3 regions of the Rhizobium sp. 01T437 genome follow, and region 3 is predicted to be linked to each of the others. Evidence: predicted binding sites of a transcription regulator. Region 3 holds the regulator's gene; each other region holds the start of a gene.
What was found. The regulator PhoB, encoded in region 3, activates phosphate uptake and scavenging genes when phosphate is short. The targets are predictions, from matches to a motif close to TGTCATNNANCTGTCAT.
Positions count from the first base shown of each region.

Region 1: a site for PhoB is predicted at 1,531-1,547, ahead of AC1DM5_RS20235 (acid phosphatase). Genes of this name have one in related genera too.
Region 2: a site for PhoB is predicted at 7,204-7,220, ahead of olsB (l-ornithine N(alpha)-acyltransferase). Genes of this name have one in related genera too.

Region 1 covers NZ_JBFTPM010000009.1:150,437-160,474, forward strand. Annotated here, with positions in the region: gene AC1DM5_RS20235 (acid phosphatase) at 1-1,388, opposite strand, end outside; gene AC1DM5_RS20240 (cytochrome-c peroxidase) at 1,600-2,898, shown strand; gene AC1DM5_RS20245 (organic hydroperoxide resistance protein) at 2,958-3,380, opposite strand; gene AC1DM5_RS20250 (MarR family transcriptional regulator) at 3,509-3,985, shown strand; gene AC1DM5_RS20255 (MFS transporter) at 4,048-5,448, opposite strand; gene AC1DM5_RS20260 (LysR family transcriptional regulator) at 5,572-6,534, shown strand; gene AC1DM5_RS20265 (L,D-transpeptidase) at 6,683-7,408, opposite strand; gene AC1DM5_RS20270 (L,D-transpeptidase) at 7,585-8,397, opposite strand; gene AC1DM5_RS20275 (alpha/beta hydrolase family protein) at 8,545-9,468, opposite strand; gene AC1DM5_RS20280 (cisplatin damage response ATP-dependent DNA ligase) at 9,584-10,038, opposite strand, start outside.
Region 2 covers NZ_JBFTPM010000006.1:240,515-250,552, reverse strand. Annotated here, with positions in the region: gene AC1DM5_RS14250 (hypothetical protein) at 69-344, opposite strand; gene mutS (DNA mismatch repair protein MutS) at 355-3,081, opposite strand; gene AC1DM5_RS14240 (NADP-dependent malic enzyme) at 3,195-5,480, shown strand; gene AC1DM5_RS14235 (bleomycin resistance protein) at 5,526-6,161, opposite strand; gene olsB (l-ornithine N(alpha)-acyltransferase) at 6,280-7,155, opposite strand; gene AC1DM5_RS14225 (hybrid sensor histidine kinase/response regulator) at 7,264-9,498, opposite strand; gene lspA (signal peptidase II) at 9,554-10,038, opposite strand, start outside.
Region 3 covers NZ_JBFTPM010000006.1:125,503-135,540, reverse strand. Annotated here, with positions in the region: gene pstA (phosphate ABC transporter permease PstA) at 1-764, shown strand, start outside; gene pstB (phosphate ABC transporter ATP-binding protein PstB) at 779-1,594, shown strand; gene phoU (phosphate signaling complex protein PhoU) at 1,639-2,352, shown strand; gene phoB (phosphate regulon transcriptional regulator PhoB) at 2,483-3,166, shown strand; gene AC1DM5_RS13685 (pyrroline-5-carboxylate reductase) at 3,294-4,082, opposite strand; gene AC1DM5_RS13680 (GcrA family cell cycle regulator) at 4,385-4,915, opposite strand; gene AC1DM5_RS13675 (acetylornithine transaminase) at 5,340-6,539, shown strand; gene argF (ornithine carbamoyltransferase) at 6,585-7,502, shown strand; gene AC1DM5_RS13665 (Hsp33 family molecular chaperone) at 7,594-8,586, shown strand; gene apaG (Co2+/Mg2+ efflux protein ApaG) at 8,689-9,081, opposite strand; gene AC1DM5_RS13655 (O-succinylhomoserine sulfhydrylase) at 9,368-10,038, opposite strand, start outside.

The DNA of each region.
Region 1 (10,038 bases), on a different contig from region 3:
TCGACCATGCCGCCTTTAGCATAGGGCGAGATGATGAAGGCCGGGATGCGGTTGCCCGGGCCCCAGCGGTCCGCCTTCGGCGGTGCGACGTGATCCCAGAAGCCGCCGTTTTCGTCATAGGTGACGATGACCAGCATGTGCTCCCATTGCGGGCTCTTTTCGAGATGCGAAACCAGGTCAGCGAGGTGCTGGTCGCCGCTCGAAACATCGGCGTAACCGCCATGTTCGTTGAGGTTGCCCTGCGGCTTGTAGAAGGAAACGGCCGGCAGCTTGCCGTCGTCGATATCCTTGATAAAGGCTTCGCCGCCGAGGCCGCCGTCCTTCAGGTGCTCGGCGCGGGCGGGCGTGCCCGGCGCATAGTTGGCGAAGTAGTTGAAGGGCTGGTGGTGGAACTGGAAGTTCGGCACCGGCGTGGCATTCTTGCCATCGAGTGCTGCCTGCCAGGCGCCGCTATACCATGCCCAGGTGACGCCCTTCAGCGACAGCAGGTCGCCGATGGTAATCTCGTGCTGCGGCGGCAGGGTGTTCGGTTGCGAGGGATCGGCATAGGTTGCATCGCCGTCCTTGGCCGGGGCGTTAGCGCTCGGCTGATAAGGCGGCTGCATGGTGTTGACCGCATGGAAATCCGGCGTGAGGTTGCCGTCGGAGACGAACTTCGGAGCGCCATCGAGGGCGGATTTCGGTCCGTTGTCGGCAACGGTAAGCGAAATGCCGTCGGCATCGACCTTGGCGATCGTCGGCTTGGCCGGGCTCTTGTCGGCATCCGCATAATAGGGCGCGCAGGCGCAGATCAGCTGGAAGTGGTTGAAGAAAGAGCCGCCGAAACCGCCCTGGAAGAAGTTGTCGGCGAGGACGTATTTCTTGGCGACCTGCCACATGGGCAGGATCGAGCCGTCATAATGGCCCATGACGAGGCCGCCGGAATCGGCCCAGGCGACGAACTTATCGTTCTTGCCGCCGTCGATCTGCATCTGCTCCTGATAAAAACGATGCCAGAGGTCGCGGGTGATGACGTTTGTCGTCTGCGCGAAGCCCTTGGGATCGTCGATCGAGAAGACGGCGTTGGCGAGGTGAGCGGACTGGGCCTCGGTGACGGCGGGCGTGACACCCTTGGCGGTCAGGCCGCCCCAGGAAGGCGGCAGTTCGGCGAGAGGCGCGCCGTTGCGATCAAGCTGCCGTGCCTGGCTTTCGCTTGCATTGGCAAGGCCGTTGGCGCCCGGAAAGCTGCCATAGAGGTTATCGAAACTGCGGTTTTCAGCGTAGATGACGACGATATTCTGGATCTTGTCCATACCGGCGGGTGCTGCATAGGCGGCCGCGGCTGATACCAGCGGCAGCATGGCCGAGCCGGCCAGCGAAAGATTGCGGAGGAGATTCAGTCTGGTCATGGCGGGATACCTCATGGCTAAGGGGGCGTGGCTAGAGGGGCGCCCGGCGGACGTGGAATGGCCAAGCGCAGGCGAGACGCTATTCCCGCCATCTATCAACTTTGTGACATCGGGCGGGTTGGGCCTGCGGCCGGTACGCGCGCGTCATCAATCTGTTGCAGTCAGGTTCGATCATGAGGGCCCACAATGTTAACCCATTGGAATCCCTGACATGGCGACGAAGATTATCTGGCTCCTCCGGTCTGGTATGGCGCTCGGTTTGGCGGCGACAGCGCTCGGTTTTGCCATCTTGCCCCTGCGGCAAAGCAGCGCGGCCGTTGTCGGCGGTGTGCATCCCGGCCCGATGTCACGGACGCAAGCCTATGCCCGCGCCGAAGCGCTGACGGAACTCGGCCGGAAAATGTTCTCCGACACTTCGCTTTCCGCCTCCGGCGTGCAGGCCTGCGCCTCCTGCCACGATCCGCATCATGCTTTTGCACCTACTAGCGCGACACCGGTCGAAATGGGCGGGCCGCATATGGACCAGCCGGGACAGCGCGCCGTGCCAACCTTGCGCTACCTGCAGGCGATACCCTCGTTCACAGAGCATTTCTACGATTCCGAAGACGAAGGCGACGAGAGCGTCGACAACGGGCCAACAGGTGGCCTGACCTGGGACGGGCGCGTGGACCACGGTTACGACCAGGCGAAGATCCCCCTGCTTTCGCCTTTCGAAATGGGCAACAAGGATGAGGCCCAAGTTGTCGCCTCGCTCCGCAAGGCGGTCTATGCGGAGGATTTCCGGGAGATTTTCGGCCAGGATATATTCGGCAATACCAGGGATGCCTTCCAGGGTGCGGTCGAGGCTCTCAGCACCTTCGAGCAGAGCGGTGCGGATTTCTACCCCTATTCCAGCCGCTATGACGCCTTCCTTGCCGGCAAGGGAACACTGACTGCGCAGGAGCTGCATGGGCGTGAACTCTTCGAGGATCCGGCCAAGGGAAACTGTTCGAGCTGTCATTTGAGCGAGCCCGCCAATGACGGCGAGCCGCCGCAGTTTTCCGACTTCGGCTTCCTGGGGCTGGCGGTGCCGCGCAACATGGCGATCCCCGCCAACAGCGACCCTGATTATCACGATCTCGGCCTCTGCGGCCCTCAGCGTACCGACTTCAGGGACCGGCCGGACTATTGCGGCCTGTTCCGCACGCCGACGCTGCGCAACGCGGCGGTGAAGAAGAGCTTCTTCCACAATGGCTACTTCCATTCGCTGCGTGACGTCGTCTCCTTCTACGCTACGCGCGACAGCGATCCCGGTCGCTGGTATCCGAAAAATGCCGACGGCACGATCCGCAAATATGACGATGTTCCGCAAGCCTATTGGGACAACCTCAATCAGGATCCGCCTTTCGGCCGCAAGCCCGGCGACCCGCCGGCGCTGACGGAATCGGAAATCGACGACATCGTCGCGTTCCTCGGCACGCTGACCGATGCGGACCAGCTGCCTAGTCCGACACAGCAGGCCGCGCACTGAGCGCAAAATAAAAGGCCGGAGCAATACCCCGGCCCTTCTCGACTGATGCTGCAGAATAATCAGGCAACCGTGACCGGAACTTCGGTCGAGGTGCGCATGGCGTGGCTGTAGGGGCAAACGATGTGAGCGGCCGCAGCGAGCTTTTCGGCAGTTTCGCGGTCGACGCCCGGGATGTTGACGGTCAGGGCCACTTCGATCCCGAAGCCGCCGCCATCCTCACGCGGGCCGATGCCGACGGTTGCAGAGACGGTGGTTTCCTCGGGAATCTTGACCTTTTCCTTGCCGGCCACAAATTTCAAAGCACCGAGGAAGCAGGCCGAATAACCGGCCGCAAAGAGCTGTTCGGGATTGGTGCCCGTTGCGCCGTCGCCGCCGAGTTCCTTCGGCACGGTCAGCGTGACGTCGAGAACACCGTTTTCGGAAACGGCGCGGCCTGCGCGGCCACCGGTGGCGGAAGCTTTGGTCGTATAGAGAATAGGCATGACAATCTCCTTTGGTTGGCCCCGTTCGTTCGGGTTGAGTTTTTAATAATGCCCAATTAAATTGTACGCAAGTGAATTTTGCAAATTGCATTCGGAATTTGAAAGGAGGACAATGAAGTCCTCTAGGGATGGCGGCGATGAAAGCGAGACCTGCGAAAGTGATGGAAATACCGGAAGAGGAAAAGCGGCTGGAGAAGCAGCTCTGTTTCGCGGTCTATGCGACAGCGCATGCCTTTACCCGCGCCTATAAGCCCATACTCGACAAGGTGGGGCTCACCTATCCGCAATATCTCGTCATGCTAGTGCTATGGGAAAAGGCCGAACTGCCTGTCAAGACGATCGGCGAGCAGCTCGATCTCGATTCCGGCACGCTCTCCCCTCTCCTCAAACGGCTGGAGCAGAACGGCCTCATCAAGCGCACCCGCGATTCCCGCGATGAGCGGCAGGTCATCGTGTCGCTGACGCCGAAAGGTCAGGCGATGAGGGGCGAGGTCAATACGATCATGTCTTCGATAGGCGAGGCGATCGGCTGCACGCTGGAGGAAATGGCCGTCATGCGCGACATGCTGACCCGGCTCAGGGGAAATCTCAACGCAAGCATATAGGCCGTGACTTGATCATCGGCTGAAAGAGGATGCCCGCGCCACGCCGGCGCGGGCAATTTGCATTATTCTGCTGCCTGATAGGCCTGCGGGCGAAGCGTAGAGGTCTTCGGGCCGACAGCGGCAAGCAGGGTGATCAGGATCGCCAGCAGCGCCACGAAGACGATACCGCCGACATAGGGATCCCAGCCGAAGTGCGGAGCTGCGGCGAAGATCGCGGAAGCGGCCGCCAGCACAATGCCGCCGCCGATCTGGAAGGAGGCAAAGAGCAGGCCGGAGGCAAGGCCGGACTTGTCCTCTTCGACATCAGACAGTGCTGCAACCTGGATCGCCGGATAGGTAATGGCATAACCGACACCGAGCGGGATCTGGTTGAGGGCAACCAGGATGATCGGATCGATGTGGCCGACCAGAGCGACCCAGAGGATGTAACTCGTCGCCTGCAGGCCGACACCGACGGCCATCAGGCCCGTCGTGCCGCGATTCTGCGCGACAGTGGCAAAACGCGGTGCCAGGAACATGACGCAGACGCCGCCGAAGGCGAAGCAGAAGCCGGTGGCAAAGGCCGACCAGCCGATGACATCCTGATAATAGAGCGTCGCGATGAACTGGAAGCCGACATAGGCGCCTTGGAACAAAGCGGCGATGGCATTGGCATGGCTGAGTTTTGCCCTGCGGAAGATATGCAGCGGCACCATGGGGTCGGCATGGCGCGATTCGACGATCAAGAAGAGCGCGATCAGCACCACGGAGGCAACGAGCGAACCCCAGGTGAAGAAGTCATTCCAGCCGGCTGCGGCAGCATTGGTGATGCCGAAGACGAAGAGCAGCAGGCCGGGGGTGATCGTCAAGGCGCCCGCCCAGTCGAAATGCTTGCGTCCCTCGCCGCGCCGCGCATCCGGAGGCAGGACAAAGGGAGCGATCGCCAGCGTGAGGATTGCGACCGGAGCGCCCATGACGAGCGTTGCCCGCCAGCTCACCAGGGTGGCGGCACCGCCGAGCACCATGCCGAGCACAAAGCCGGTGGCGCCCGTGGAGGCGAAGACGCCGAGCGCCTTTGCCCGCTTCTCGCCCTCGCCGAAGACGGAGAGCAGCAGGGCAAGGGCCGCCGGGGCGGTGAAGGCTGCGGCGATGCCCTTCACCAGGCGGGCAGCGATCAGCGTCGGCCCGCTATCCACGAAGCCGCCGGCAATGCTGGCGGCCGCGAAGATGCCGAGCGACCAGAGGAAGACGCGGCGGTGGCCGAAGAGGTCGGCGACACGGCCGCCGAGCAGCAGGAATCCGCCGTAACCCAGCACATAGGCGCTGACGGCCCATTGAAGCGAGGTTGCCGGCATACCAAGTTCGGTCTGGATGGCAGGCAGGGCGACCCCGATGGTGGACACATCCATGGCGTCAAGGAAATTCGCAGCGCAGAGCAGCAGCAACGCCAGGCCGGCTCCGCGTGGAGATGGGGAATTTGTCATCGATCTCAGTTCCTTCTTTGCTGACGCCTTCGCCGGGAGGCTGGCGGGCGGCAGGGAACGAGAAAATGTACAGCTTCCGACCCTATTGCAAATTGATAGTACCCATGTCAGGTATTACTGATAATGATGAATGACGCTATCCTTCGCAAAATCGATCTCAACCTTCTGCTCGCCTTCTCGGTGTTGATGCAGGAGCGCAATGTCAGCCGTGCTGCCGAAAGGCTGCTGCTCGGCCAGCCCGGACTTTCGGCCGCTCTCAAGCGGCTGCGCGAGGCACTTGATGATGAGTTGTTCGTGCGCGTCGGCCGCGGCCTGCAGCCAACGGCGCGGGCGCTGGCCATCGCACCGGCAATCGAGGATGCGCTCTCCGGCATCGAACGGGCGATCCGCCCGCCCACTGGCTTCGATCCATCAACCTGGCAGGGCGAATTCCGCGTCGGCATGTGCGACAATCTGGAAACGGCCTTCTTCGGCCCTCTGGTCGCGCGGCTGCGCCAGCTTGCGCCGGGCGCACGGCTCGTGGGTGTCGCTGCCGACAAGCGCGATGCGGCGCAGATGCTCGATGACGGCGCGTATGAATTCAGCATCTCCGTTCATGGCGAACCGGCCTCCTGGCATATCCGCATGCCGTTGTTCGAGCAGTGCTCGATCGCCATCTACGATCCGCAGCAGTTGAAGCTGAAGCCGCCGATCAGCGTCGAGGATTTCATCGCCGCGCCGCATATCGCCATCTCCTTTGTCGGCAGCGCGACAACGGCGGTCGATGCCGCGCTCGACAAAGTGGGTCTGAGCCGCAACGTGGTGGCGACCGTTCCCCGCTATTCGGCCGTGCCGCCGGCGCTGAGAGCCATGCCGTCGATCGCCGTCGTGCCGGAATCGCTGGGCCGTTGCATGGCGCAGCTTCACAATCTCGAGGTGTCGATGCCGCCGATCGAGCTGCCGGCCGATCCGGTGTCGATGCTGTATCGGCGGGTGGACAGGGCGGACGAGCGGGCGTCGTGGTTTCGGCGATTGTTTGTCGAGGTGGCGGATAAGGCGCTGCTTGCTTCGGGATGCAGAGCTGGGATTTGCGCTGAGGCGGCTTGAGAATTCCCCAAATGAAAAAGGAAAACCGCCCGATCGGGCGGTTTTTGTTTTGGGCTAGGCACCACTCCAGCCCTGCGCTTACGCTTCGGGCGTTCGTCGTTACAATCGATTCACTGGATCGATTGTTGCCGCTGCGCGGCACCTCTCCTCACTGCCAAACAACGATCGGGGTTTTGTTGGGAACGCGATCGTAGAGGTCAATGATATCCTGATTGAGCAGGCGCACGCAGCCCGACGAGACCGCCTTGCCGATGGAGCGCCATTCCGGATTGCCGTGCAGGCGGTAGAGCGTATCTTCGTTGTTCGAGAAGATGTAGAGGGCGCGCGCACCGAGCGGGTTCAGGAGGCCTGGCTCCATACCGCCGCGGTCGATCGAATATTTCGCAAGCTCCGGCTGGCGGGCAACCATCTCATTCGGCGGCTTCCAGCGCGGCCATTTCTGCTTCCACTGGATCACGCCGTTACCCGACCAGGCGAAGCCTTCGCGGCCGATGCCGACGCCGTAGCGCATCGCCATGCCGCCGGGCTGGACGAGATAGAGGAAGCGCGAGGGCGTATCGACGACGATGGTGCCGGGCGGCTGACCCGTCGGATCCACGACCTGCTGGCGATAGTAGCGCGGATCGATCTGCTGATAGGGAACGGCGGGGATGAGGAAACCGCCGTCTTCGATTGGGCCGTACATGACGGCAAGTTCTGCTTCGCCGGGCACGCTCGTCGTCTGGAACGCGCGGAAGGGCGAACGGTAGCTGATCGACATGCCGCCATTTTCGACCGTATTCGAAGTGGAGGCACAGCCTGCCAGCGCGGAAGCCGCTGTCAAAGCCGAAAAGGAAAGAAAGCTACGACGGGAGAGGGGTTTATCGAGGCTCATGACGCGGGACTGATTTCCTTCGTGATACGGGGCTTGCCATAAATGCAGCTCACCCCTGATTCGTCCAATGCCGAAATCGACAAGGAAAAAATCTATCGGCTTATACTAAATAAACCATAGCATCACGCAGACGTGTCCAACTCCAGGCAGACGATCTCGCCTGCCCTGTTGCAGCCCTACATCACCACGATCTCGGACTTGGCCGGCACGCGGTCGTAGAGGTCGACCACATCCTGATTGAGCATACGCACGCAGCCGGAGGAAACCGCCTTGCCGATCGACTGCCAATCAGGCGTGCCGTGAATACGATAGAGCGTGTCCTGGCCGTCCTTGAAAATATACATGGCGCGGGCGCCGAGGGGATTTGCGAGGCCCGGATTCATGCCGCCATTTTCCGCAGAGAAGGGACGAACTTCCGGCTGGCGGGAGACCATTTCGACCGGCGGCGTCCAGCGCGGCCACTTCTGCTTCCACTGGATGACGCCGCGGCCCTTCCAGGCGAAACCCTCGCGGCCGAGGCCAACACCGTAGCGCATCGCCCTGCCATTGCCCTCGACGAAATAGAGGAAGCGGTCCTTGGTATCGACGACGATCGTGCCCGGGCGCTCGTTGGTCTGGTAATCGACCTCCTGGCGCAGATATTCCGGATGGATGCGAGTGGCGGGGATAGCCGGTAACGTGAAATCGCCGTCCTTCAACTGGCCATACATGCCCATGTCGAGGTTCAGCGGGTTGCTGACCGGCAGACCGTAAGTCTGGTGGAACTGCGTCTTGTAGAGTTCGCGCGTCTGCGGCACCGGCTGATCTGGGATCGGCTTGACGCGGCGCGGATCGACGCCGGGTGGCTCGTAGAAGACCGGCGAGATTTCCTGCACGAAGCGCGCAGGCGAATCGGCTGCGACATCGGGCACGAGAATGTTGCAGCCGCTGAGCGTCATTGCGGCAGCCGCGAGCCCGGCAAACGGGAAAGCCCGGCGCAGAAAATTCATGAAACCACCCTCATCAGCGACAACAGAGACAGCATTATCTGCTCGCAAGATGGCATTCGCGGCTGGCGCGAGGCTGGTGGCCGAAGCTGAAATCGGCTGAAAAAGACTGATGATGCAGGTCCTTGCCGGACCCGCATCCGGCAGCCATCAGGCCGCCACACCGTGGAAGAACTGGATGCTCTGTTCGATCTCGGCCGGCAGCGCCGAGGTATGGTTGCCGGCGACCGTATCTGCTTCAATATGCGTGCCTGCCGCACGGGCGCGCGAGACGAGCAGATCGGCGCGGTCGTTGAAGTGAGACTCTTCCGTGCCGTGCAGTACGCGCACCGGGCATTTGAAGCTGTGCGCGTAGCAAAGCGCCGTGCGCACCTCGAATTCATGCGTGTTGGAATCGTCGAAGCGGATGTCTTCAGGATAGCGGTTGAAGAAACGGAAGGCATCTGCATTACCTGAAATCGGCACGGCCGCCCGAAAATGATGCGTACTCATCGCCGTCAGCATGGTCAGCGTGCCGCCGACGCTGTGGCCGGCGATGAAGAGGCGCTCGGGATCGACGCCCGGCAGATGGCGCAGGCGCTCGGTCGCGGCGAGCACGTCGTCCACCTCGTCATAGAAGCCTGAGAAATTGCCCATCTGGCCGTTTTCGCCGCGCATGGACGGCATCATGACCACATAACCGGCATCGATGTAGGGCTTCATGAGCTGCCAGTGGCCCATGCCCATGGCATTGCCGCCGTGAAGGAAGAGGATGCCGGGCTTTGGCTTGCTCTCGCGCTTGAATTTGGACACCCAGGCCGTCAGTTCCAGCTCGCCGCCATAGCCGGAGCGGTAGAAGATCCGGTCGGCATCGGCGGGTGCTGTCAGCGGCTCGTAATTGTCCGGCGCCGGCCCCTTCTGCAGCAGCTTGGTGCGGAAGTGATGGCGGACACCGGCATAGTCATGCTTGGCGAGCCTCGGAACATCGGGAACATCGAAGGCATTCGCAAGGCGAGGCAGCATAAGAGAGCCTGCCATGCCTGCAAGCAGGCCGCGGCGTTGACGGAAAAAGGCATTTCGTTCTTGCGAGCTCATACGCGGCACCCATCATTTCCCCGGCTCAAAAAATCTGCACCGGAAGAGCGTTGCCGCCAATACACATGCTGTTGAAAACGGGGGGCCTGCGTCATTTTTGCGCAGGCAGATATCGTCAACCCGCTTTGGCGTCGATCATAGCAATGAGCGTCCGCAGCCGATCGGCCTCGTAGGAGGGCTTGTCGGGGCGCAATCTCGCAATGCGAGGGAAGCGCATGGCGACGCCCGACTTGTGGCGAGTGGAGCGATTGATTCCCTCGAAGGCGACCTCCACCACGAAGCCGAACTCCTTATCCGCCCGCACTGCCCTGACCGGACCGAAACGCTCGGTCGTGTTGTTACGCACGAACTTGTCCAGCACTTCGAGCTCGGCATCGGTGAAGCCGAAATAGGCCTTGCCGACGGGGACGAGCTGTTCGCCATCCTCGTCATCCGCCCAGACGCCGAAGGTGAAATCCGAATAATAGCTGGAGCGCTTGCCGTGGCCGCGCTGGGCATACATCAGCACCGCATCGACATTGTAGGGATTGCGCTTCCACTTGAACCACGGCCCCTTCATGCGGCCGGCCT
Region 2 (10,038 bases), 120 kb from region 3:
CATGAACCTTTAAATTTGGCGAAATGGTGTTGGCAAGCCGTCGGCCGCGGACGCTTTGCCGCAAGTCCTTAGGCTGAAGCCTGCGTCAGCAGCGTATCGAGAACCTGCCGCGTTTCACTCATGATGCCATTGAGCGTCGCCTTGTCGCATTCGCGGTATCCAGCGTCAATGATTGCACCGCTGAGCTCGCCGATCTTCAAGCAGGAGCCGGTAATCTTCGCCATGCCGATCGGCGTATTCCAGCCGCGCGCCTCCAGATTAGCATCAGATTGTTTCATAATCTCCAGCATCGATACGATGACGGAGAGGCGCTGGGTTTCCTGAAGCAGTTTTTCCATGAACATCGGGGAATTCCTACTTCATCTTTTTCTTGAGATCGTAGAGCGCATCGAGCGCCTCGCGCGGTGTCATATCGTCGAGGCTCATCGCCTTCAGGGCTTCCTCGACCTTGGACGGCCCGCGGGTCGCCTCCTCGCGGCGCACAGCGACCTGGAAGAGCGGCAAATCGTCGATCAGTTGGCTTGCCGGGTTCTTGCGGTCGGCATCCTCAAGACGGGTCAGCACGTCGCGCGCCCGCGCCACGACCGAAGCCGGCAGGCCGGCGAGCCGCGCGACCTGAATGCCGTAGGACCGGTCGGCTGCACCTGGACCGACCTCATGCAGGAAGATGACGTCGCCGTCCCATTCCTTCACGCGCATCGTTGCGTTCGATAGCCGGGCAAGCTTTTCGGAAAGCACGGTCAGCTCATGGAAATGCGTCGCGAAAAGCCCGCGGCAGCGGTTGGCTTCGTGCAGATGCTCGACAGCCGCCCAGGCGATGGAAAGACCGTCGAAGGTCGCAGTACCCCGGCCGATCTCGTCGAGAATGACCAGCGAGTGCTCGCTCGCCTGATTGAGGATCGCCGCAGTCTCGACCATCTCCACCATGAAGGTGGAACGCCCGCGCGCCAGATCGTCGGATGCGCCGACGCGCGAGAACAGCCGGTCGACGATGCCGATATGCGCTGACGTCGCCGGCACGAAGGAACCCATCTGCGCAAGAATGGCGATCAGCGCATTCTGACGCAGGAACGTCGATTTACCGCCCATGTTCGGGCCGGTCAGAAGCCAGATCGCCCCATCCTTGCCATCGGAGACGGGCGACAGATCGCAATTATTGGCGACGAAAGGACCGATGGACTGGCGTCGCAGTGCCTGTTCGACGACGGGATGGCGCCCACCCTCGATCGCAAACATCTTCGAGCCATCGACCAGCGGCCGGCAATAGGCCTGCTCTTCGGCAAGCAGTGCCAGACCTGCAGCGACATCGATGACGGCAAGCGCCCGCGCGCCGGCCTTGATCGCTTCGGCCTCGGCAACAGTCGCCTCCCTCATCCGGTCGAAGGCTTCGAGCTCGATCTGCAGCGCGCGGTCGGCGGCGTTGGCGATGCGGCTTTCGAGATCGGCAAGCTCGGTCGTGGTGAACCGCATGGCATTTGCCATCGTCTGCCGATGGATGAAGCGAGCCTTCGCCTCGGCCGTATCGGTCATTGGTCCGGCATTGCCGGCGGTGACCTCTATGAAGTAACCGAGGATATTGTTGTGTTTGATCTTCAGCGATTTGATGCCGGTCTCTTCGGCATATTGCAGCTGCAGGCCTGCAATGACCCGGCGCGACTGGTCGCGCAGCGCCCGAACCTCGTCGAGATCGGCATTGGCACCGTCGCGCAGGAAGCCACCATCGCGTTTTAAGAGCGGCAGCTCTTCGGCGAGGTTATCCGCAAGCAAGGTTTCGAGCTCGGACGGCAGAGCCTGCAGCCCCATACGCGCCTGTTCCAGCTCCTCCGGCAGCATCGCGCTTCCCAGCAGATCGGCGATATGCGCGGCTGCGCCAAGCCCTTGGCGGATCGCCCAGAGATCACGCGGACCGCCGCGGTCGAGCGCCAGGCGGGAGAGCGCCCGCGGCATGTCGGGTACGTGTTTCAGTGCGTCGCGCAGATCGCCGCAGAGCGACGGTTCCTGCATCAGGAAGCCGATCGAATCCAGGCGCTCGTTGACGCGGGCGGGATCGGTGAGCGGCGACATCAGCCGTTCGGCAAGCAGTCGTGCCCCACCGCCGGTGGTCGTGCGGTCGATCGCCTTCAGCAGCGCACCGTTGCGATCACCGGAGAGTGTGCGTACAAGTTCCAGATTGGCGCGTGTGGCCGGATCGATGAACAGCGTCGAGGCGCCGCTCTCCCGTTCCGGTCTGCCGAGCGGCGGCCGTTCGGCAATCTGCGTCTTCTCCACATAGGCGATGGCGGCTGCCGCGGCTGCAAGCTCGGCGCGTGAGAAACTTCCAAAACCGTCGAGCGTCGAAACGTCGAAGTAGCGCGCTATACGGGTTTCTGCCATCGCACTGTCGAAAAGCACAGCCGGCTGTGGAACGGCGGTGCGGCCGAGTACATCGAAGACAGACTTCAGTTCGCCGTCATAAAACATCGTATCCGGTACGATGAGTTCGCGCGGATCGATGCGCAGGATGTCGGCGAGCAGTCGCGATGCATCGGTTTCCGCCAACCGGAAGACGCCGGTGGAAATATCGATCCAGGCAAGCGCCAGAACCGGCTCGGAAGAGCCTCGGATACGCGACAGCGTCATAAGATAGTTCGATTCCGAGGGCGAAAGCAGCCTCTCCTCGGTAATGGTGCCCGGCGTGACGAGGCGGACGACATCGCGCTTGACGACCGATTTCGCCCCGCGCTTCTTGGCTTCCGCCGGGTCTTCCACCTGCTCGCAGACGGCGACGCGATAGCCGAGCGCAATCAGCTTCTGCAGATAATCGTCGGCCGCATGCACAGGCACGCCGCACATCGCAATATCCTGCCCCATATGCTGGCCGCGCTTGGTGAGCGTGATGCCGAGCGCGCGCGAAGCCTCGAGCGCATCCTCGAAGAACAGCTCGTAAAAATCGCCCATGCGATAGAAGAGCAGCGAATCCGGATTGTTCGCCTTGATCTCGATAAACTGTTCCATCATCGGCGTCGCCGAGGCGCGGCTTTCTTCAGTCGCGAGCTCGGCTGCCGAGAAGGCTTCGTTTCTGATGTCTATTCGTGCGTTCACGGAGGTGCAGTTTTTCCCAAAAAAACAGGTGCCAACCCTATCCGCGCGCCGCTATAGATGACAACAGCAATTGGGGAAGAGGAAAACGTCACCCACAGACGTTTGGAGGAGGCATGTCCCAGATGGAGAAGAAAGAACGGCCGGTGACCTCTGTTACCGATCAGGAAGCGCTCGAATTTCACGCGATGGGTCGGCCGGGCAAGCTGGAGATCAACCCGACCAAGCCGATGGCGACGCAGCGCGACCTCTCGCTGGCCTATTCTCCGGGTGTCGCGGTGCCGGTCAAAGCCATCGCCACCGATCCGGCCACGGCCTATGATTATACGACCCGCGGCAATATGGTTGCCGTCATTTCCAATGGCACGGCCATTCTCGGTCTCGGCAATCTCGGCGCGCTTGCCTCCAAGCCGGTCATGGAAGGCAAGTCAGTCCTCTTCAAGCGTTTCGCCGATGTCGATTCCATCGACCTTGAAGTCGATACGGAAAATGTCGACGAATTCATCAACTGCGTGCGTTTCCTCGGTCCGTCCTTCGGCGGCATCAATCTGGAAGACATCAAGGCGCCGGACTGTTTCGTCATCGAAAGCCGTCTGCGGGAGCTGATGGATATTCCTGTTTTCCATGACGATCAGCACGGCACCGCGATCATTGCCGCCGCCGGCCTCATCAACGCGCTGGAACTGACCGGCCGCGATCTCAAGACCACCAAGCTCGTCTGCAACGGTGCTGGCGCTGCCGCCATCGCCTGCGTCGAACTCATCAAGTCGATGGGTTTTGCGCCTGAGAACATCATCCTCTGCGATACCAAGGGCGTCATCTATCAGGGTCGTACCGAAGGCATGAACCAGTGGAAATCGGCGCATGCGGCAAAGACCGATACCCGCACGCTGGAAGAAGCCATGAAGGGCGCTGACGTCGTTTTCGGCCTGTCGCAGAAGGGCGCCTTCTCCGAGGAGATGATCAGCTCCATGGCCGACCGGCCGATCATCTTCGCCATGGCCAACCCTGACCCGGAAATTACGCCCGAGGAAGTTGCTCGTGTCCGTGACGACGCCATCATGGCGACGGGCCGTTCGGACTATCCGAACCAGGTCAACAACGTGCTGGGCTTTCCCTATATCTTCCGCGGCGCCCTCGATGTCCGCGCCTCGACAATCAATGATGCGATGAAGATTGCCGCTGTGAAGGCACTCGCCAGCCTTGCCCGTGAAGACGTGCCCGATGATGTTGCGGCCGCCTATCAGGGCAATCGTCCGCGTTTCGGTGCGCAATACATCATCCCGGTTCCCTTCGATCCGCGACTGATATCCGCCATTCCGGCCGCCGTTGCCGAAGCGGCGATCGAAAGCGGCGTCGCCCGCAAGATCATCACCGACATGGCTGGCTACAAGCGGGAGCTGTCGGCCCGCCGCGACCCGATCGCATCCACGCTCGCCAGCCTCTATGAGCGCGTGCGCCGCCATCCGAAGCGCGTGGTCTTTGCCGAGGCCGAGGAAGAGCAGGTGATGCGCGCCGCAATGTCTTACGCCAATCAGCAGCTTGGCACCGCGATCCTGCTCGGCCGCGAGGATCTGATCCGTGCAACGGCCGAACGCGCCGGCATCGACCTCAATCGTCCGGGCCTCGAGATCGTCAACGCCCGCATCTCGACCCGCGTCGAGGCCTATATCGATTATCTCTATGCCCGCCTGCAGCGGAAGGGCTACTTGCACCGCGATGCGCAGCGCCTGATCCATAATGACCGCAACCATTTCGCTGCCACCATGGTGGCGCTTGGCGATGCCGATGGCATGGTGACGGGCATCACCCGCAACTATTCGACGGCACTCGAAGATGTGCGCCGCTGCATCGACCATAAGCCGGGCCATCGAGTGATCGGCGTGTCGATCGCGCTTTGCCGCGGCCGCACGGTCTTCGTTGCCGACACTGCGGTTCACGATATGCCGACGGCCGAGGAGCTTGCCGATATTGCTGAGGAGGCCGCAGGTCTCGCGCGCCGCATGGGCTACCAGCCGCGCGTCGCGTTGCTCGCCTATTCCACCTTCGGGCATCCCTCGGGTGAACGTTCGGAGCGCGTCCGCGAAGCTGTGAAGATCCTCGACAAGCGTCGCGTCGATTTCGAGTATGATGGTGAAATGGCCGCCGACGTTGCCCTGAACCGTAAGGTGATGGAGCAATATCCCTTCTGCCGCCTCTCCGGTCCGGCCAACGTCCTCGTCATGCCGGCATTCCACTCGGCATCGATCTCGACGAAGATGCTGCAGGAACTCGGCGGCTCGACGGTCATCGGACCCATCCTCGTCGGCCTCGACAAGGCGGTGCAGATCACCTCGATGGGCGCCAAGGACAGCGATATCGTCAACATGGCTGCGATTGCGGCCTATGCTGCCGGCTCCTGATAAAGAAGAGAGCGGACCGCTCACGCGGTCTGCTCTCAGACCAGCCTAGCCCGCAAAAGCGATCAGATTTCCATCCCGATCGCATACGATGAATGTTCGTGCACCCCAGGGCTCCAGCCTCAGTGGCTGATGAAACGGAACGCCGTTTGCGGTGTATTCGAGAAACAGCGCCTTCACGTCATCAAGCGTAATCGTCGCCGAGAGGATATCCCTCTCGCGCTGGCGAAGCTCCGGATGGAAGGCAGGCATGTCAACGTGCCGGAGGTTAAGCCTCGCTGCACCGCGAACGACCTGTGCGTAAAAGGGTGGTTCGCCATAAACGAAGGCAAGAGCGAAGCCCAACTTCTGTGTGTAGAAATCGCAGGCGGCCTGGATATCGCTCACGAAAAGCTGCGGCTGGGCATCAAGCAACGTCGGTTGGGATGTGGATTTTTGTTCGGCTGTTGCACTCATGTCGGCGAAATCCTTTTTCAGCGCCGCCCAGCTTTCGAATCCCTCCTGTGCCGCCACGAGTTCCTGCGCATCCGCAAGCTTGAACTCAAGCTCGAGGATTTGCCGGTCACTGAGATGGCGGTAGCGGGCAAGCCAATAGCGGATTTCCGGTGCAACAGGATAATAACGATCCTGATGCCACCGTTTGAACCGCTTGGCTTTCTTCCGGAGATTCTCGAAATTCGGCATGGCGCAAGGTTTTGATGTTGTAGGCGGGCATAGCCCAGCCGGCACCATTGCCGATGCGCCCTACTGAAAACGCCGAAAGAGAATGAATTGACGAGGCACCGCCGTCAAGCGGCAGCCGTCAGCTTGCAAAACGGCCTGCGTCCGCACCGTAATAGTTGAGATACCGGTCGGAAATGCTTGATATCGGCAGCACGATCAGCACGTCGGTCGTGTTGAACGCCTGATCAACGACAGCGTGGGAGCCGACCATTGCGCCGAGGCGCAGGTAACCCTTGATGAGCGGCGGCAGCGCCATCAGTGCCCTTTTCGGATTGACACCTTCAGCCGGCATAAGGTCCATGTCGCGCGCCAGATGCGGCAGCGCGCCGACGGCCCATTCATCCTTGGCGAGTACGCTGTGATAGAGGAAGGAGAGAGCCAGCGCATGACTTTCCGGGTGAACGCCCGGGAAGGAGGCGCAGCCGAACATGGCGCTCATGCCGTGCTTCAGCGCATAGGCCCAATTACCCTGCCAGAGCAGTTCGACGATGCGCTTGGTGCGGTATTCCGGCAGCACGCAGGAGCGGCCAAGCTCCATGAAGCGCTTGTCGGGGTGGCGGGCAATGAGCTCGTTGATTGCAAATTCCGAAGCCGAGTAAAAACCGCCATTGGCCATGGCGACGTCCTGTCTGAGCAGGCGGTAGGTACCGACGATCTGGTCTTCGGCATCGCCCTCGATCGAGCGGTCGAGAACGAGAAGGTGGTCGCAGAAGGCGTCATAGGCATCGAAGTCCCGCTCGCGGCGCATGGCGTCCGCTGGCAGCTGAGCCTTCATTTCCTCGACGAAAACGCGGTAGCGCACGGCCTGCGCGGCATCGATCTCACGCGCGCTGCGGGCAAGGCGGGTCTCTAGATTGCCGATGCGGCCGAGAACATCGCCTTCCTTCGGGGCGGCAGCTGTCGAGGGCCGAGCGGCCTCGGCAGTAGCGTCACAATTAAGGATGTCAACAGACATGGCGATTCTCCCGTCTCCGGCCTATCACACGCCATAAAACACTTATGTACGACAGGAAAGTGACATACCGAATTTGTGCACGCAAGAAACGTGCCGTTTTCCCCAGCTTTAGCGCGCCTCAGCCCGGCGGGCTGAAAGAGCAACAACCGCCTGTACTTCGGTGAGCAGCCTGACCGGATCCACCGGCTTCACCATGACGCGATTGGCGCCGTTGAGCAAGACCTGTCGCCGCGATTCGTCGCTCTTGTCCGCAGTCAAAACGATGACCGGAACCGGTTGAAGATCGAGCCGACGTTCGTGTCCGCGCAGGCGTCCGAGCATGTCGATACCGTTGCCGCCGGGCATGGAAAGATCGCTGATGATGATGTCGGGCCTGTCGTCACCAAGCGCACAATCGAGCAGGGTTTCGAAATCATCCACATGCCTGACCGAGTGGCCGCCTTTTTCCAGCATGACGCGCACCAGCATGGCGTTGATCGGATCGTCCTCGCCGAGGAGGACCGAAAGGCCGTCGCCCACCGCCGTCCGTTCTGCAATGGACGGGCCGAGGCCGGGCTGGTTGTCGTTCAGCGCATCGCGCTTCTCCATGCCACGCATGCGTCCGCGCAGCACGTCGATCAGCGACTGCTCGCGCAGCGGCCGGATCAGCCACGCATCGAAGAGGTCGAGCGAATAGGAGTTCCGCTCTTCCGGATTGACGAGCAGCACTTTGCGCAGGCCGAGTGCCGCGATCTCCGTGCGATCGGCGATATGCAGCGAGAATTCCTCGGACATGCGGTGATCGACGATGATATCGGTCGGCCGGTCACCGCTGCGAGCGAGCGACAGCAAGCTTTCGCGCGCCGCCTCGCCGTCGGCGACGAGGTGGCAGCGCCCGCCGAGCGTCGTGATCGTCTCGGCAATCGCTCTGCGCGCTGCACCCGCCGGGGCAAGCAGCACGATGCTGTTTCCCGCCAGCAATGCATTCCGGCTGGCTTTATCCTCATCCGAAAGTTCGACGGGGAAACGGATGGTGAACTGGCTGCCCTTGCCCCTCTCGCTTGCAACTGTCAGTGAGCCGCCGAATTCGCGCATGATGCGGGCGGAGATTGCAAGGCCGAGGCCCGTGCCGTTGCTCTTCTGGGCAAGCGAGCCGCCCTGTTCGAATTCCCCGAATATGCGGGCCTGCTCCTCCGCCGTCATGCCAGGCCCGGTATCCGTCACGGATATCACCAACTCGCCGGCCGCCCTGGAGACGTGGATGAAGACACCGCCGGTCTGCGTGAATTTCACCGCATTGCCGATGACGTTGAAAAGCACCTGCCGCAGCCGCGCCGGATCGAAGCTCATCAGCTCCGGCACATCGGCGGAGACCGTGGCGCCGATCTCGATACCCTTTTCATGGGCGCGGTGCGCCAGCATTTCCACGACGCTTTCGACGAGCTTGCGCAGCGATTCCGACCGCGGGCGGAGCTGGAAACGGCCGACCTCGATGGTGGAGAAGTCGAGCAGATCCTCGACCAGCTGCGTCAACGCATGGCCGGACTGGCGGATGCTGGTCAGATAGTTCTGCTGTTCCTGCGTCAGCTTCGTTTCGGAAATCAGATGCGCCATGCCGAGAATGCCTGATAGAGGCGTGCGGATTTCGTGGCTGACCGTGGCGAGCAGCCGAGATTTGGCGGCGCTGTTATACTCGGCCTTCTGCCGCGCCTCCTCACGGCTTTCGGCGGCAAGCCGCTCTTCAGTCACGTCGCGTGCGATGCTCTGCAGAAGCAGGCGTCCGTTTGCCGGATCACGGGTCACGACATCTTGCCAGAGAAAGATGCGCTGTCCGGCCGGTGTTGAAATCTCCACATCGTATCGATGCGGTTGCGGGCCGGGACGGAAGGCGAGGCCGATCTCTTCACAGGTCTGGCCTTCAGGTTTGGCGCGCCCGGTCAGGTGGCGGAAGGTATCGTTGGCGCCGATGATGCGCCGGTCCATCATGCGGGTAACGACGATATCGCCGAGCACGTCATGGACCGTGCCGAGCAGACCGGTCGCATTGACACGTTCCGTCGTCTCCGGGCTACGGCCGCCGGGCCGGTTTCCGTTCCTGAAAAGAACAGCAAGATAGCCTGCAATCGCGGAGATCAGGATGAGGCCGAGGCCCGCCATGAGCGGCCCGCCCCAATGAGAAAGCAATAGCAGCAGGATCGCCGAAATGAGACCTGCTCCGCCGAGCCAATGGAAGAGCAATGGATGCAGGGAGCGAAGGGTAGCCGGCGACGTCAATTCACCCGCCGTCCGGCCTCGATAGGCCCTAACGGCGGCTCCGCCGAACGCGGCGGACAATCGTTCCTGTAGCTGCGCCATACTCTGCATGCAGTTCAGCTAACATATTGCCCGTTCCGAATGTTTTCAGGAATCCGCTAAAAATTTAGTGATCCGCCTTTTTCGGCTTCTGCAGCATCTCATCGAGAATGACGCAGCCGGCGCCGACAGTGATGAAACTGTCGGCGAGATTGAAGACAGCGAAAGACCAGGTTTCCGTGTGAAAGAGGATGTAGTCGATCACATGGCCATAGGCGAAACGGTCGATGAGATTGCCGATCGCCCCCGCAATGATGAGCGCATATCCGAGATGCGCCAGCCAGCGGTCTTTGGCCGTGCGATGCCAGAGATAAAGCACGAAGGCGACGATGATCAGACGCATGCCGACGATGAACCACCCATCCATGCCCGACAGCATCGAGAAGGCAACGCCGAGATTGTAGGTGCGGTAGAGCGCCAGCATCGGAATGACGGGAATGGCTTCCTGCAGCGGCAGATAGTGGTCGACGGCGATCTTGACGATCTGGTCGAGGATGACGGCGATCACGATGAAGATCAGGATCGGCAGCGGTCGCGAGAAGAGCGCCGGGC
Region 3 (10,038 bases):
TGAATGAGCTGAAGGCGAGCGGCGCTCTCCACAAGCAGTTCAACACCGGCCTCTTCGTCAACGGCAATTCCAGCCGTCCGGAAGCCGCAGGTCTCGGCGTCGCCCTTATCGGCTCGCTCTATCTGATGCTGATCGTTCTCGTCCTTGCGCTGCCGATCGGCGTTGCCGCCTCGATCTATCTCGAGGAATTCGCGCCGAAGAACAAGCTGACGGACCTGATCGAGGTCAATATCAACAACCTCGCCGCCGTTCCGTCGATCGTCTACGGTCTGCTCGGCCTGTCGGTCTTCATCAACTTCGCCGGCCTGCCGCGTTCGGCACCGCTGGTCGGTGGTCTGGTGCTGACCCTGATGACACTGCCGACGATCATCATCGCGACGCGTGCGGCTCTGCGCGCCGTGCCGCCGTCGATCCGCGCGGCTGCCCTCGGCCTCGGCGCCTCGAAGATGCAGATGGTGTTTCACCACGTGCTGCCGCTTGCAATGCCCGGCATCCTGACCGGCACGATCATCGGCCTTGCCCATGCACTCGGCGAAACTGCGCCGCTGCTGCTGATCGGCATGGTCGCCTTCGTCGCCCAGGCGCCGAGCAGTCCACTCGATCCCTCCACGGCACTTCCGGTTCAGGTCTACATGTGGGCCAACGAAGCCGAGCGCGCATTCGTGGAAAGAACCTCGGGTGCCATTATCGTCCTGCTCCTGTTCCTGATCGTCATGAACATGGGAGCTATCCTCTTGCGTCGTCGCTTTGAGCGCCGCTGGTAAACGGAGTAGAGATCATGAACATGTTGACGGAAGCCGCAGTTGAGAAGGCGCTGGACCAGAAAATGAGCAACGTCCCGTATAAGATGATCGGACAGGATGTCTCCGTTTATTACGGCGAGAAGCGCGCGCTTTTCGATGTCAATCTGAACGTCCGCGAAAACACCGTGACCGCCCTGATCGGCCCGTCGGGCTGCGGCAAGTCCACCTTCCTGCGGTCGCTGAACCGCATGAACGACACGATCGACGGTTGCCGGGTCACCGGCAAGATCACGCTCGACAGCGATGATATCTACGATCCTGACATCGACGTCGTCGAACTCCGCGCCCGTGTCGGCATGGTGTTCCAGAAGCCGAATCCGTTCCCGAAGACGATTTATGAAAACGTTTCTTACGGCCCGCGCATCCATGGCCTTGCCAAGTCCAAGGCCGACCTGGACCAGATCGTTGAGACGAGCCTGCAGCGCGCCGGCCTCTGGAATGAGGTGAAGGATCGCGTGCATGAATCCGGCACCGGCCTTTCCGGCGGTCAGCAGCAGCGTCTGTGCATCGCACGCGCCGTTGCCGTCAGCCCGGAAGTCATCCTGATGGACGAGCCCTGCTCGGCGCTCGACCCGATCGCGACTGCCAAGGTCGAAGAGCTGATCCACGAGCTGCGTGAAAACTACACCATCGTCATCGTGACGCATTCCATGCAGCAGGCCGCGCGCGTATCACAGCGTACGGCCATGTTCCACCTCGGCAACCTGGTCGAGGAAAACGATACCGACAAGATGTTCACCAATCCGGACGATCCGCGCACCCAGGATTATATCATGGGCCGGTTCGGCTGATTTTGGCGATGTGAAGCCTTCCCGATTTTCGAGGACAAAGCCCCATGGCATCGACACATATTTTTTCCGCTTACGATGACGATCTGAAATTCCTGTCCCGGCGCATTTCCGAGATGGGTGGTCTTGCCGAACAGATGGTCGGCGAGGCCGTCCGTGCGCTTGTCAACGGTGACACTGCGCTCGCCCAGAAGGTCATTTCCGATGACGTGATCCTTGATCACGCGGAACGCGAAATCAACGACAAGGCGATCGTCACGATTGCTCGTCGCCAGCCGATGGCCTCCGACCTTCGCGAGATCATGGGTTCGATCCGCATCGCCGCCGACCTCGAGCGCGTCGGCGACCTTGGCAAGAACACCGCAAAGCGCGTCATCGCCGTCCAGAGCACCGGCGTTCCGCGCAAGCTCGCCCGCGGTCTCGAGCATCTCTCCGAACTGGCGCTCGTCCAGCTCAAGGAAGTGCTCGATGTCTATACGACGCGTTCCGCTGATAAGGCCAAGTCCATCCGCGAGCGCGACGATGAGATCGACGCGATGTACACCTCGCTGTTCCGCGAACTCCTCACCTACATGATGGAAGATCCGCGCAACATCACGAGCTGCACGCATCTTCTCTTCTGCGCCAAGAACATCGAGCGTATCGGCGACCATGCGACCAACATCGCAGAAACGATCTACTACATGGCAACCGGCGCCCAGCCGGAGGGCGAGCGTCCGAAGGACGATAGCTCCAATACCGTTGGTGCGGTGACGGAGTAATCCTGAACTGCCGATTGCATGCGCGCCCCGCGCGGGGGCGCGCAAAGGTGCAGCCAATTCCGAGTTCCTGCATGGTCCCTTGCTTAAATCACCCCCGGTTTAAGGATCATGCATTAGGAGACTGACACGCATGATCCCAAGAGTTGCAGTTGTTGAAGATGAAGAGGCGCTGAGCGTGCTTCTCCGCTACAACCTCGAGGCTGAAGGTTTCGAGGTGGATACGATCCTCCGTGGCGACGAGGCCGAAATCCGGCTTCAGGAGCGCACCCCGGACCTGCTCATCCTTGACTGGATGCTGCCGGGCGTTTCCGGTATCGAGCTCTGCCGCCGGCTGCGCATGCGGCCGGAAACCGAGCGTCTGCCGATCATCATGCTGACGGCCCGCGGCGAAGAAAGCGAGCGTGTTCGCGGTCTTTCGACCGGCGCGGACGACTATGTCGTCAAGCCCTTCTCCACGCCGGAACTCGTCGCCCGCGTCAAGGCGATGCTGCGCCGCGCCCGCCCGGAAGTTCTCTCCACCGTTCTGAAGTGTGGTGATATCGAGCTCGATCGCGAAACGCATCGCGTTCATCGCAAGAGCCGCGAAGTCCGCCTCGGCCCGACCGAATTCCGCCTGCTCGAATTCCTGATGTCGTCGCCGGGCAGGGTCTTCTCCCGCTCGCAGCTTCTGGATGGCGTCTGGGGCCACGATATCTACGTGGACGAACGTACTGTCGACGTCCATGTCGGCCGCCTGCGTAAGGCGCTGAACTTCTCCAACATGCAGGATGTCATCCGCACCGTCCGCGGCGCGGGATATTCCATGGAAGCTTAATCCGAGTGATCGGAGGTCCAGACGGGTCGCTCGCTTGCCGGGCGGCCCGTTTGTCTATCTGGCACCCCGAGCTTCTTATGAAAGCCGACACCAGGCGCCGAAAGCGGACCTCGAGAGAACCTGCTTTCTACAGACGAATGCGTGCGAGAACTCGATCAAGAGCCTTTTGCAGAGCCGCAGTGCCGCCGAACTCGCGAAAGTCTTCGAGCACCTGTTCATTCAATCCGCCCTTGGTCGAATGCTCGCCGATGAGTTCATCAAAACTCGCGACAGGTTTTGAACGGGCAGCATGGGCGAGGCCGGAAAACAATTGACGGAGGTAGGCGTCGCCAGCCGTTCCCGAAAGCCCCTGGCTCTGCAGCCAGGTCGACGTCTCGTCCAGGATGCCGAAATAGGTGGCCATCAGGCAGCTCGCCACCGCGAGAAGTTCGAACTCAAGTTTGTTTTCAACCTGGATCGCCGTTCCGAGCGCCGAAAAGAGGGCGTGGGAAACCTCGTCGAGCGGGTAGATCGCGGTCGCGCCCTGAAGATCTGCGACGAACGGAAGTGGAATTGCCAGGCTCAGGCGAACTGGTTGATCGATCCACGCCAGCAGTTGATCCATTGGCGTGGCCGCGACAAAGCTGATGACATGGTGACCCGGCCGAAATCGGAGCGAGCGGATCACCTCCTCGGCAATTTGCGGCCTCACTGCCACAAATACGAGATCGGATCGGTCGAGAACATCCTGGTTGCCCAAAGCGATCGACACATTCCGGTTTGCCGCCGCAAGGCGGGCGGCGACGCTCGCGCTGCGCGGTGACAGCACGATCGGTGTGTCGCGAAACGCTGTCTTGCTCAATCCGGTGACGACGGCCTCGGTAATCGTGCCCGTCCCGACGAACCCCATTGTCATCCGCTTTGGATCGATCTCCATTGGCACCCCTGAGCGACTGTTTGCGCCGTGCTACTCCACGAGAATACCGCATCTGTATCAGAAAATCGCGTTACAGCGCCATGACCACCGTTCCATACCGGTCTAGGGCTGAAACGCATCGGTGGCGTTGGGCCACATAAGTTCGCATCGTCAGGCATGGTGAACGGCAGGCAGAGATCGGCCTCCGGCAGATCGTGGTCAGGAGCCGTTTTCCAGCCCTCCTGTGCCGGCTAAAAAAATACGCCCCTCTGCGCGTCAGCGAAGAGGGGCGGCGGATGCTGCATTTGTTGAGAAGGTGCGGGTCAGGCGACCCGGACAGCCTTGCGGCGTTCGCTGACCGGCTGGTAGGCGAGGCGCTGGTGATAGTTGCAATAGGGCGAGGAATCCGGGGAGTCGCAACCGCAGAAGTAGAAGTCGTCCTTCAGCGGATCGCCGACCGGCCACTTGCAGGTGCGCTCTGTCAGTTCCGTCAGGCCGAGGCGGCGGGAGATCGGCACGACCACGTTTTTGGCCGGCACATATTCCATTTCCTCGACCGTTTCGATCTCGATCTCTTCCTTCAGCATCGTTGCGCCCTGCTGGCGGGTAACGGTGCGGGTGGTGATGCGAGACGCATAGTTCGGGGCGCGCGGAGCCGACGTATTGCGCTTGGGTGCGCGCGCAGCGGTTGCCGTGCCGCCGGCCTTGGCGCGGCCGGGAAGACTGAGCCGGTGAACCTTGCCGATAACAGCGTTTCTACTCACTCCGCCAAGCTGCGCAGCGATCTGGCTGGCGCTCAGCCCCTCTGACCAAAGCTTCTTGAGCTTCTCGACACGCTCGTCTGTCCAGTTCATTGCCCTGTCTCCACCTTTCGCGTTGGTGATGGCAGAATCCCTCACCGTTGCCTCGGAAGTCTCCGAAGCAAGAAACGCCTGATCAATTTTGGTGACTAGTTCCGCCGCATGCAGTCTAGTAATTGAACTTTAACCTAGTGTGAGCCTGACTCTGTGACAAGAGTCGCAGGAATCCGATGAATCCGAATTCGGGGTTTTCCCCAACTTGCTTCCCCGGCGAGTCATTTCTGCAACATTAGCTGTTGATAGACCTGCAAGTCTGATTTGAGGCTTGACGCATGTGCTAAATCCTCAGTTTTGTTGACATTGCAGTGCGAAAAGTAAATAGTGCTCCCTGCCGCCGCAAGGCGGCATTTTTGATTTTTCGGGCCTGGTTTTCTTAGCCGGAGTCCGTTGCCTTAGAGCCTGACCAGGAGATTGCGCCATGGCTGAAGCCTCGCCGCTTTATGATACCTATTCTCGTGCCCCGCTGCGGTTCGAGCGAGGCGAGGGCGTGTGGCTGATCACCGAAACGGGCGAGCGATATCTGGATTTCGGCGCGGGCGTTGCCGTTACCTCCGTGGGGCATAGCAATCCGCACGTTGTGGCCGCTCTCAAGGATCAGGCTGACAAGGTCTGGCATCTCTCCAATATCTATGAGGTGCCGGGACAGGAGAAGCTTGCCAAGCGCCTGACGGATGCCACTTTCGCCGACAAGGTGTTCTTCACCAATTCAGGCGCCGAGGCGCTCGAATGCGCCATCAAGACTGCGCGCCGTTACCAGTTCTCCAAGGGCCATCCCGAGCGCTTCCACATCATCACCTTCGAAGGCGCCTTCCACGGCCGCACGCTCGCGACCATCGCCGCCGGCGGTCAGGAGAAATATCTCGAAGGTTTCGGCCCCAAGGCCCCCGGCTTCGATCAGGTGCCTTTCGGCGATATCGAGGCCGTCCGCGCGGCAATCACCGATAAGACGGCCGGCATCCTCATCGAGCCGGTCCAGGGCGAGGGCGGCATTCGCCCGGCGACCCCGGAATTCATGAGGGCGCTCCGCGAGCTCTGCGACGAGCATGGCCTGCTGCTGATCCTCGACGAGGTGCAGACCGGCGTCGGCCGTACCGGCAAGCTCTTTGCTTATGAATGGTCGGGTGTTTCGCCTGATATCATGGCGGTTGCCAAGGGCATTGGCGGCGGCTTCCCGCTTGGCGCTTGCCTCGCAACGGCAGAAGCTGCCTCCGGTATGAAGGCCGGCACGCATGGCTCCACCTATGGCGGCAACCCGCTGGCCATGGCTGTCGGCAGCGCGGTGCTGGATATCATCCTGGCCGATGGCTTCCTGCAGCATGTGCGCGATATCACCCTCGTCTTCCGTCAGGGCCTCGCCTCGCTCAAGGATCGTTATCCCGATGTCATCGAAGATATCAGAGGCGAAGGCCTGATGCTCGGCATCAAGGCTGCCATCCCTTCGGCAGAACTTCTGAAGGAAATCCGCGCCGCCCATCTTCTGGCGATTCCGGCAGGCGATAATGTCATCCGTCTGCTTCCGCCGCTGGTCGTAACCGCGGAAGAGGCGCGCGAGGGAATTTCCCGTATCGAGCGCGCCGCCGAAAGCATCCGTGCCGCCAAGGTCAAGAAGACCGCTTGATAGGACAATGCCCCGCCCGACGGCGGGCGTAGCAGGTAACGAACAATGGCTTCCCCCAAACATTTCCTCGATCTCTCCGCGGTCACCGCATCCGACCTCAGAACCATCATGGACGATGCCAAGCTGCGAAAGCAGGCATTCAAGGCAGGCAGCGGCGACAAGCCGCTCGCCGGCAAGATGCTGGCCATGATCTTCGAGAAGCCGTCCACCCGAACCCGCGTCTCCTTCGATGTCGGCATGCGCCAGCTCGGCGGCGAGACGCTGTTCCTGTCGGGTACAGAAATGCAGCTCGGCCGCGCCGAGACGATCGGCGACACCGCCAAGGTTCTGTCGCGCTATGTCGACGCGATCATGATCCGCACGACCGACCACAATCGCATGCTGGAGCTTGCCGAGCATGCGACCGTGCCGGTCATCAATGCGCTGACGGACGATACCCATCCCTGCCAGATCATGGCCGATATCATGACCTTCGAAGAGCATCGCGGCCCGATCAAGGGCAAGACGATCGCCTGGACGGGCGACGGCAACAACGTGCTGCATTCGCTCGTCGAAGGCGCTGCCCGTTTCGGCTATCGCATGAACATGGCCGTACCCCTTGGTTCCGAGCCGAAGGATCACTATCTGAACTGGGCCCGCAATGAGGGCGCCGAAGTCATGCTTTACCATGATGCAGACCGTGCGGTCGCCGGCGTCGATTGCGTGGTGACCGATACCTGGGTCTCCATGAATCAGGAACATCGGGCCCGCGGTCACAATGTCTTCCAGCCTTATCAGGTCAACGCGCATTTGATGGCGCAGGCCGGCAAAGACGCATTGTTCATGCACTGCCTCCCCGCTCACCGCGGTGAGGAGGTGACGGATGAGGTGATCGATGGTCCGCAATCCGTGGTCTTCGATGAGGCGGAAAACCGTCTTCATGCGCAGAAGTCGATTCTTGCTTGGTGCCTGGGCGCGATCTGAACCATAATCGGATGTCGCGAGTTCCAAACTCGCGGCTGCGCAAGCAGCCGGTACGCTAGCCGGCTGCTCTGACAAAACAGGAGTGAAAGCCATGGCAGAAGCTGCCGCCGCCCTCGGCGAGTTCGATTTCGCCGGCGATGATCATGTCGTCCCCTTCCAGGTGGAAGGGCTGGATGTGCGCGGTCGCGCCGTCCAGCTCGGCCCAATGCTGGATTCAATCCTCGAACGCCATCATTATCCCACGCCCGTCGCCCGCCTCCTGGCGGAAGTGGTGGTGCTGACCGTGCTGCTCGGCACCTCGCTGAAATTCGACGGCAAGTTCACCGTCCAGACCAAGAGCGACGGCCCCGTCGATCTGCTGGTCGCCGATTTCTCGACGCCGGAGAATGTCCGTGCCTATGCCCGTTTCGATCAGGCGCTGCTCGATCAGGCGATCGCATCGGGCGAGACCGAGCCGGAACAGCTCCTCGGCAAGGGCGTGCTCGCCTTCACCATCGACCAGGGCAAGTTCAGCCAGCCCTATCAGGGCATCGTGGCGCTTGACGGCACCTCGCTGGAAGACATTGCCGGCGTCTATTTCCGCCAGTCGGAGCAGATCCCGACGCGTGTTCGCCTTGCCGCCGCCGAGCTCTTCGACCGCGACGAGAACGGTAAGCCGCGTCACCGCTGGCGGGCAGGGGGCCTCGTCGCCCAGTTCCTGCCGGAAGCGCCGGAGCGTATGCGCCGGCCCGATCTTCACGGCGGTGATGGTGACACGGCTGCGCGCGCCCATGTCGAGGATGATGCCTGGACGGAAGCCCGCTCGCTCGTTGAAACCGTGGATGCCGATGAACTGACCGATCCGCTTGTCGGCACCGAGCGCTTGCTCTTCCGCCTCTTCCACGAGCGCGGCGTGCGCGTCTACGAACCGCGAGCGGTCTTCGATCGTTGCAGCTGTTCGCGGGAAAAGATCGGTGGCGTGCTGAAGGGCTTCAGCGCCGAGGAAATCGAGGCGAGCCAGGAAAACGGCGAGATCTCGGTCACCTGCGAGTTCTGCTCCACGACCTACCGCTTCCCGGTGCACGAAGTTGCAGCGGCGGAGTGACTAAAAGCATGTTGCGCAAAACTGTGCAGCGGTTTTGCGATAACGACATGCGAAAACAAGGTCTAAAGCGTGGTAAGCGAATCTGAAAGATCGCGCCGCGCTTTAGTTAAGCACCCTGAGCAGGCCGGGTGAATCCAGCGAGAAGGCGGGTATGTCGACATTGAACATCTCGCCTTCGTCCGTCTCCATCTGGTAGTGGCCGAACATCAGGCCGGATGGCGTATCAAGCGGGCAACCGGAGGAATATTCATAGGTGTCACCTGGCTGCAGCCGCGGCTGTTCGCCGACGACGCCGGGGCCGCTGACCTCGTCGATCTGCCCGTTCTGGTCGGTAATGTTCCAGTAGCGGTTGACGAGACGCACGGCGATGCCGGAATTGTTGCTGATGACCACACGGTAACCCCAGACGTAACGATCGTCCTCCGGATCGGATTGCTCCTCCAGATAAAACGGCTCGACAACGACTTCGATATCTCGTGTGAGGGCGCGATACATGCCTTACACCTTAGTCAGGATATGTTACCCGTATCTTATAAGAGGCCTCTGCCGTCAAGAAACGGTACAGTGATCGCGGCCTCACCACCCCCGGTTGGACCGCCTTTCGTTCATTAAGCCTAACTCTCAGTGTTAATTTCAAGGCAAATGCCACGACCGCGGTGCTTTCCGCTGCCGTGCCTAGAACGCCGTGCGTCCTTTCGAACGCACAAAGGACGCTCTGCTCTTTGAAACTACGCATCGGCCCGAAAATCGATTCCGATTTTCGGGCCGATGCTGGAGAAGATCAGGCCGAGACCTTGGCGAGCGCGCGGGCGAAATCCTCGATGAGATCGTCCGTGTCTTCGATGCCGGCCGACAGGCGCACGGTGCCAGGCGAAATGCCGAGCTCGGCACGCGCCTCGTCCGTCAGGTTCTTGTGCGTGGTCGTCGCCGGATGGGTGATCAGGCTCTTGGAATCGCCGAGATTGTTGGAAATCTTGACGATCTCCAGCGCGTTCTGCAGCGCGAACGCCGCATCCTTGCCGCCCTTCAGTTCGAAGCAGACCAGCGTCGAGCCGCCGGTCATCTGCTTGGCGATGATATCGGCCTGCGGATGGTCCTTGCGGCCGGGATAGATGACCTTGGCGACCTTGCCCTGATCGGCGAGGAAATCGGCGATCTTTGCGGCATTCTGCGTCTGTTGCTTGACGCGCAGCGGCAGCGTCTCGATGCCCTTCAAGAGCGTCCAGGCATTGAAGGGCGACATGGCGGGGCCAGTATGGCGGAAATAGTCATGCAGGTTCTCGTCGATCCATTCCTTGTCGGAAAGAACCACGCCGCCGAGGCAGCGGCCCTGGCCGTCGATGTGCTTGGTCGCGGAATAGACGACGATATGAGCGCCGAGCTCCAGCGGCTTCTGGAAGAGCGGCGTCGCAAAGACGTTGTCGACGACGACCTTCGCACCGATCTGGTTGG